Undibacterium parvum: one gene and its partner. Each later gene encodes a partner of the first gene's protein in a complex. Links are inferred from orthologs where the notes say so. Each region holds a gene or a part of one and is shown in the gene's direction. Other genes may lie near its edges.

Evidence for each region.
Region 2: the proteins of ssb (region 1) and sbcB are in contact, whole or in part, in a crystal structure (PDB 3C94), measured with the Escherichia coli proteins. The link is inferred for Undibacterium parvum from one-to-one orthologs.

What each region holds. Positions count from the first base shown.
Region 1 is NZ_CP034464.1:2,761,735-2,766,016, forward strand. The notes cover bases 667-3,431. They hold ssb (single-stranded DNA-binding protein), read left to right. Parts: upstream 667-1,687; coding sequence 1,688-2,176; downstream 2,177-3,431. Other genes in these bases: EJN92_RS12075 (MFS transporter), read left to right, coding at 667-1,638; EJN92_RS12085 (hypothetical protein), read left to right, coding at 2,506-2,820; EJN92_RS12090 (methyl-accepting chemotaxis protein), read left to right, coding at 3,143-3,431. Also shown: excinuclease ABC subunit UvrA, read right to left, coding at 1-219; more of EJN92_RS12075, read left to right, coding at 457-666; more of EJN92_RS12090, read left to right, coding at 3,432-4,282. UniProt on the Escherichia coli protein: Plays an important role in DNA replication, recombination and repair. Binds to ssDNA and to an array of partner proteins to recruit them to their sites of action during DNA metabolism. Acts as a sliding platform that migrates on DNA via reptation.
Region 2 is NZ_CP034464.1:1,377,150-1,380,139, forward strand. Bases 1-2,833 are described here. They hold sbcB (exodeoxyribonuclease I), read left to right. Parts: upstream 1-618; coding sequence 619-2,049; downstream 2,050-2,833. Other genes in these bases: EJN92_RS05815 (magnesium transporter CorA family protein), read left to right, coding at 1-520; dsbD (protein-disulfide reductase DsbD), read right to left, coding at 2,236-2,833. Also shown: more of dsbD, read right to left, coding at 2,834-2,990. UniProt on the Escherichia coli protein: Degrades single-stranded DNA (ssDNA) in a highly processive manner.

The sequences.
Region 1 (4,282 bases):
TGCCAAAGAAGACTTGCCCGAACCAGATAAACCAGTGATTACCACTAATTTATTGCGCGGCAAATCGAGATTGATGTTCTTCAGATTATGCGTGCGCGCACCACGGATGCGAATCTCATCCTTCTTTTGCACAGGTAGATCGTGAACGCCGAACTCAATTTCAGCCGGCTTGCTCGACGCTTTGGTCGCTTTTGGGGTATTGCTTCGAGTTTGTGTCATAAGACTGCTTTCCGCTAGGTGCCGCATATTGATGCATATCACTACATAGACTGTAATTACCCTGCATTTTGGAATGCAGGGTGAGCAACCTGCTACTATAACGGTTTTTTGAAATTTGACGCGGGTGACCTGCCTGCTTTGTTTCAGGTTTTATCTTTGTATGGTCTTTGTATTATGATAAACGCAACATCTCCAGCGTGTGCTGGCACTGATGAGTCGCTCTCGGCTGGGTCTGGGATGAATCGCCATGAAATCCTGACCAGCAGCTCGCTGGCGTCGATTTTTGCTTTGCGCATGTTGGGCTTGTTCCTGATTTTGCCCATTTTTGCGCTGCACGCCAAAACTTTGCCGGACGGCGGTAATTTAACCCTGGTCGGTCTGGCGATGGGGATTTATGGCCTTAGCCAGGCTTTTGCGCAGATACCTTTCGGTATCGCTTCAGATAAATTTGGCCGTAAGCGCATCATTGTGATTGGCTTGATACTGTTTGCGCTGGGCGCGCTGATTGCTGCTGCCTCGCACACCGTGATGGGCATTTTGATAGGTCGCGCGGTGCAGGGCGCAGGTGCCATCTCGGCCGCGCTGACTGCCCTGATCGCCGATTCTACCCGCGAGCAGCATAGAACCAAGGCGATGGCCATGGTGGGCGGCTCTATTGGCATTACTTTCGCGCTGTCATTGGTGATCGCACCGGTTTTGTATCAAAGCATAGGCATGAGTGGTATCTTTTTATTGACCGCGGTGTTGGCGGTGGTAGCGATAGGCGTGGTGATCTGGGTCACGCCAGCGGCACCTTCCATCGCGCACGCCGAGAAAATACCCCTGAGCGTGGTGTTGAAAAATCCAGAATTGATGCGCCTAAATTTAGGTGTATTCGTCTTACATCTGAGCCAGGTCGCGATGTTTGTAGTGGTGCCATCGGCCTTGGTCCAGTATGCCGATATCCCCCTTGCCTCGCACTGGAAGGTGTATCTACCGGTGGTGTTCGGTTCTTTCATCGCAATGCTGCCAGCGATTTTTATTGGTGAAAAACAGGGCAAGATGAAGCAGGTATTTATTTTTGCGATCGCCTTGCTGTTGCTGGTGCAATTGGGATTTTGGCAATTTATGGATAGCCCAGCGATATTGATAGGCTTACTGTTCGCGTTCTTCCTGGCGTTTAATATTCTGGAGGCGAGTCAGCCTTCTTTGGTGTCGCGTATGGCACCACCGGCGGCAAAGGGCGCGGCTTTGGGGGTGTACAACACTTTGCAGGCACTAGGTCTGGCCTGCGGCGGTTTGCTCGGTGGTTGGCTCAATCAGTATGCCGGAGCATCAACTGTGTTTATTGTGAGCGCCGCATTAAGCCTCTTCTGGCTTATAATCGCAGGCAAAATGCCCGAACTGCCGCGCCGCGCTAAAACTGCCGCTGTAGAGTAGGCGTCTACAAACTGTTTAACACTGAACCACAGAAATATAGGAGAGTCGCATGGCATCACTCAATAAAGTCCAGATCATTGGCAATCTCGGACGTGATCCGGAAACCCGTTACATGCCCAGCGGCGACGCCATGACCAGCATCACGGTAGCGACTACCGAGAACTGGAAAGACAAGGCGACCGGCGAAAAGAAAGAAGCGACAGAATGGCATCGCATCACTTTCTTCGGTAAGTTGGCTGAAATCGCCGGTCAATACCTGAAAAAAGGCTCACAAGTTTACGTAGAAGGTAGCTTGCGTACCCGTAAGTACACCGACAAAGACGGCGTAGAAAAATACGCAACCGATATCAAGGCCGACACCATGCAAATGCTGGGTAGTCGTCAGGGTATGGGCGGCGGCGCTCCTATGGATGATGAGTCTTACGGTGGCGGCGCACCGTCAGCGCCACGTCAAAGCGCAGCACCGGCACCACGTCCTGCACCAGCAGCGCGTCCGGCACCGAATTTCTCTGACATGGATGACGACATCCCTTTTTAATTCCTGTTAATGGAAAGTGCCAAACAAAAAAGCAGACTTTTACTAGTCTGCTTTTTTTATTTTCAGAGTGGCTTTTCATCATGCTTGAACTCCATAGGGACTCGAGTCCTCGTGAATTTTTTTTGGCAAAAAATCATCAAAATCTAAAAACATCTTGGTTTTTAATGGAAATAAGGTTTTTTTGATACTTATTTGAGTAAATAATTTAAAAATATTCGTATTTTGTATCGTTTTGTGTCAACGCTTCTGTCTATGCCTGCGTTTTGGCTAGTATAGAATCTTTGCCTGCACACAGTCTGAAGCGAAGATTCCCACCAAGGAGTCTTAAAATGATTTACGAAATTCTGGTTCGCCCATCGTATAGCAAACGTATGACCTCAGACCATCTGGTATGGATAGAGAGCGACTTGCCTACGCGTTCATTTGAAAAGTGGTTGTTTGAGCAATCGCTGATGGATGGTAGTGGCCGCGCAGCGATAGTGCGCTGGAGCATAGTACAGAGCCAAAAGCCTGCGCACTTCAAGTTAGCGACACAAGCCAAGGCTTTAATCAGCCGTATCACTGAATTGATGAGTGCTAGCCCAGAATTGGCGATGCCGCAGCAAGAACTGCAATTGAAAAATAAATCGCTGGCCTTGGCCTAAGGTTTAGAATCAAATGCGCTGATGCCAGGCGCATAGATCAATGCTAGTCTCGGTTTTAGAAAGCCCTTTCGGATATTTTCCGAAGGGGCTTTCTGCGTTAACACGAATATTCTGATCAATTCTTGAGATTCTCAAACTGCCAGTAGTCGCAGATAAATCTAAGGCTTAGGCTTAGGCTTAAGAATATTCGCGAGATGCATTTTTTGGAACTAAACTGGTTTTCGTTCATGCGGAATAGTATGTAATCTGATACTGTTCTTGTTAAGCACATTAGTTACCTTGAAAAAATTAATAACTTGCTATCTCTACCCAGGAGAAGACTATGTTAGGTTTGAGACAAATACATCAACTGAGCATCGCTAAACGACTTGGCATCCTCATCCTCAGTGCAGTGCTTGGCATCGCCGCACTAACAGCAATTTTTCTGTATTCTGAAAAATCTCTGATCATAGAAGAACGGAAAAGTAACGTCAGGCAAACCGTAGAGGTTGCGCACAGCCTGGTGCTTCATTATCACAGCTTGATTGCGCCAGATAAATTCAGTGAAGATGAGGCTAAACAGGGCGCGATGAAGGCAATCAAAAGTCTGCGTTACGGCGAAGGTGAGTATATCTGGATCAACGATATGCAACCCAAGATGATTATGCATCCGATTAAGCCCGAGTTAGACGGCAAGGATTTGTCCGGCAATAAAGACCCCACGGGAAAGTTTTTATTTGTTGAATTTGTCGAAGTAGTCAAGGCCAAGGGGGCGGGCTTTGTGTTGTATATGTGGCCTAAACCAGGCCAGGACAAACCTGTGCAAAAGGTTTCTTACGTCAAAGGATTCACGCCTTGGGGCTGGGTGCTCGGCTCTGGTGTTTATATCGATACGGTCGATGCGACGATTCAGACCCGCTTAATTGAATTTTCTAGTGGTGCTTTGCTGTTGGCGCTGGTTTTATTTGCGGTTGGCTTATTCATCGCACGTGGATTGTTAAGGCAACTGGGGGGCGAACCGCAATATGCCGCGAATATTACGCAACATATTGCACAAGGCGATTTAACTGTCGCGATTGCTTTGAAAAAGACAGATCAATCCAGCCTCTTGTTTTCGATACAGTCTATGCGCGATAGTATCGCCAGTATTATTGGGCAGGTCAGAGATGGAACCGATTCTATTTCTGTTTCTTCGAAAGAAATTGCTTCCGGTAATATGGATCTTTCTTCACGTACCGAGACTCAGGCCAGTTCTTTGGAGGAGACAGCTTCGTCTATGGAAGAGCTCACTGGTACAGTCAAACAAAATGCAGACAATGCACGCCAGGCAAATCAGTTAGCGGCTTCGGCCTCCGAAATCGCGATCAAAGGCGGTAGTGTTGTGGCTGAAGTGATTAGCACGATGGGGGTAATTAATGCATCCTCACAAAAAATCGTGGATATTATTTCTGTTATCGATGGGATTGCTTTCCAGACCAATATT
Region 2 (2,990 bases), 1.4 Mb from region 1 along the record:
TAAAAACTGGCTTGCCTTACTCGATTCACGGATAGAATTACGCAAATTAGATCATCTGTGCGAAGAGCAGCACGATGCGCTACAAGAATTACGCGACTACATTGTCGATACCCATGACGGCACAGTCAACGGCAATGGCCGCAGTAAAGACCTTTTACTAGTGCGCACCAATGATGTAATCGAGCATATCGGCAGGGTATTGAATCACGCGCGCCGACTTGAAGCCTCGCTAGAATCGGCAGTGCAAATTCATTTCGCCGCGATGGCCCACCGCACCAGTGAAATCATGCGCACCCTGACCGTCATTACGGCGCTGTTTATGCCCCTCACTTTGATTACCGGGATCTTCGGTATGAATTTCGTGAAGATGCCTATGCTCGATATGGCTTCTGGCTTTTGGATCATTATGGGTACGATGTTGGGCCTGGTGGTGCTACTGCTAGGCTACTTCCGCAGCAAGAGTTATTTCGAAGAACGCGCCATGCAACAAAGCTCAAGACCTCACGATACTAGGGAGTAGTATCGCCATTCACATGCCGCTTGCGCAATAGATATGTGCGCAATTGCAGGTAATGTATGGATACCCCCCCTATTTCTTTAAATACTATTCGAAAATATATGCACGATTACAGCTTTCTTTGGCACGACTACGAAACCTTCGGCGCGCAGGCGAGGCGCGATAGACCGGCCCAATTTGCCGCCATCCGTACCGACGCCGATCTGAACGAAATCGGCGAACCCATCATGCTGTATTGCCAGCCCGCGCCCGACTTTTTACCAGATCCGCAATCCTGCCTGATCACCGGGATTACGCCGCAAGAATGCCTGGAACGCGGAGTACCAGAATACCAATTTGCAGCGACTATCGAACAAGCATTTTCACAGCCAGGGACCATAGGTGTAGGCTACAACACCATACGCTTCGATGACGAGATCACGCGCTTCATGTTCTGGCGCAATCTGATCGATCCGTATGCGCGCGAATGGCAAAATGACTGCGGGCGCTGGGATCTACTCGATGTGGTGCGCACCACTTACGCACTCAGACCGGATGGCATATACTGGCCGACCAATGCGGAAGGCAAACCTAGTTTTCGCCTCGAGCATTTAGCTGCCGCCAATGGCCTGGCGCACGAAGCAGCCCACGATGCCTTATCCGACGTGCGTGCCACCATCGCCTTGGCCAAACTGATACGCCAGCATCAACCCAAATTATTCGAATTTTGCCTGTCCTTGCGCAAGAAAGAAAAAGTAGCGACGGAGATCGGTTTGCCTCTCAAAAAAGCCTTCCTGCACGTATCGGGCATGATACCGGCTGAGCGTGGTTGCATTACGGCAGTTTGGCCACTCGCGCTGCATCCACAGAACAAAAACGAAGTGATCGTCTGGGATCTCAATTACGACCCTAGCGAATTATTTACGCTCGATGCCGCCAGCATTAAACTGCGCATGTTCAGCAAGGCCGATGCGCTACCAGAAGGCGTCAGCCGTTTGCCGATCAAGAGCATACATCTGAATAAATCGCCTATCGTCATCAGTAATCTAAAAACCCTGAGCGCAGATCGTGCCGCCCATTGGGGGCTAGATATGCAGTTAGTCCAGAGTCATGCCAAGCTCGCCGAGGGTGCGCCAGACATGTCTAGCATCTGGCAGCAGATATTCTCACGCAACACCGAAACGGGCGTTGATGTGGATGAGGATTTATACGGTGGCTTTGTTGGTAACAACGACAGGCGCACGTTGACCGACTTGCGCGCCATGACGCCGGCGGAGTTAGCCAGCACACATCCACAGTTTCAAGATGGCCGCCTCAAAGAACTGCTGTTTCGCTATCGCGCACGGAATTTTCCGTCCACTTTATCCAGCCAGGAACAACAGCAATGGCAGCGCCATATCGCAGCACGATTGCTGGATGGCGCTGCCAAGGCTTTAACGGTAGAGCAGTTTTTTGATCGCATCGACAGCTTGCAAGAAAGCGCAGACGAGAGAGCTGAAGAAATACTGGGAGCGCTGTACGATTACGCCGAGCAAATTACCCCGGTCCGCTAGCTCGATTGATAAAAAAAGTAATTTCATATTAGGACTTACGCCAAATGGTCGCAGCTAGGCGTACCGTCGAAGACAGTACTTTAGTACGGCAAGAAGGATACAACGACGCTGGGGCGGTTTTGCGTAAGTCCCACATATAAAAAAACGCTCAGAGTCTAAACTGACCCCTGAGCGTTTTTTTGTAAGCTAGATACTTCCTAAGGCCTGCAGCGAGGTCAAAAATTTCTCTACGTTTTGGTAACCGATGACGCGCGCATCGATTAATTCTTGCCCTTGCTTATCAAAAAAAATGATGCCCGGTGGCCCGAACAAATTAAAACGTTTTAGCAACTCTTTATCTTGCGCATTATTTGCTGTGACATCGACCTGCAACAACAAGATCTTGTCTAGCTTGGCTTTGACTTGCGCATCACTGAAAGTAAGTTTCTCCATTTCTTTGCAGGACACACACCAATCCGCATAAAAATCGAGCATTACCAACTGAGCTTTGGATTGCAGTAAAACCTCATTCAGTTCGCTCAGTGATCCTATGCGCTTAAAATTCACCGTATGCGCTGGCGCACCAAACAGATGCGCAACTGGCGCATAGACGTCACGCCCGCCAGTACTTACCCCTATCAATTGGCTCAGGCCTAGCAGCGCGAGCGTCACTGCGAAAACTTTCGACGGCAAGCCTCCTCTGTGAATAAACAATTGATATCCAGCATAGCCCAACAACAGTGCGGCCCAGCCAACCATTTGCGCCCACGCCGGAATGACGGGCGACACCATCCACAAAGCCATCGCCAACATTAAGACACCGAAGAAACGTTTGATCGCTTCCATCCACGCGCCCGCACGCGGCAACAGGCTACCGGCCGAAATGCCCATCAATAATAAAGGCACACTCATGCCCATCGCCATCGCAAACAAGGCGCTACCACCGACCAGCACATCACGGG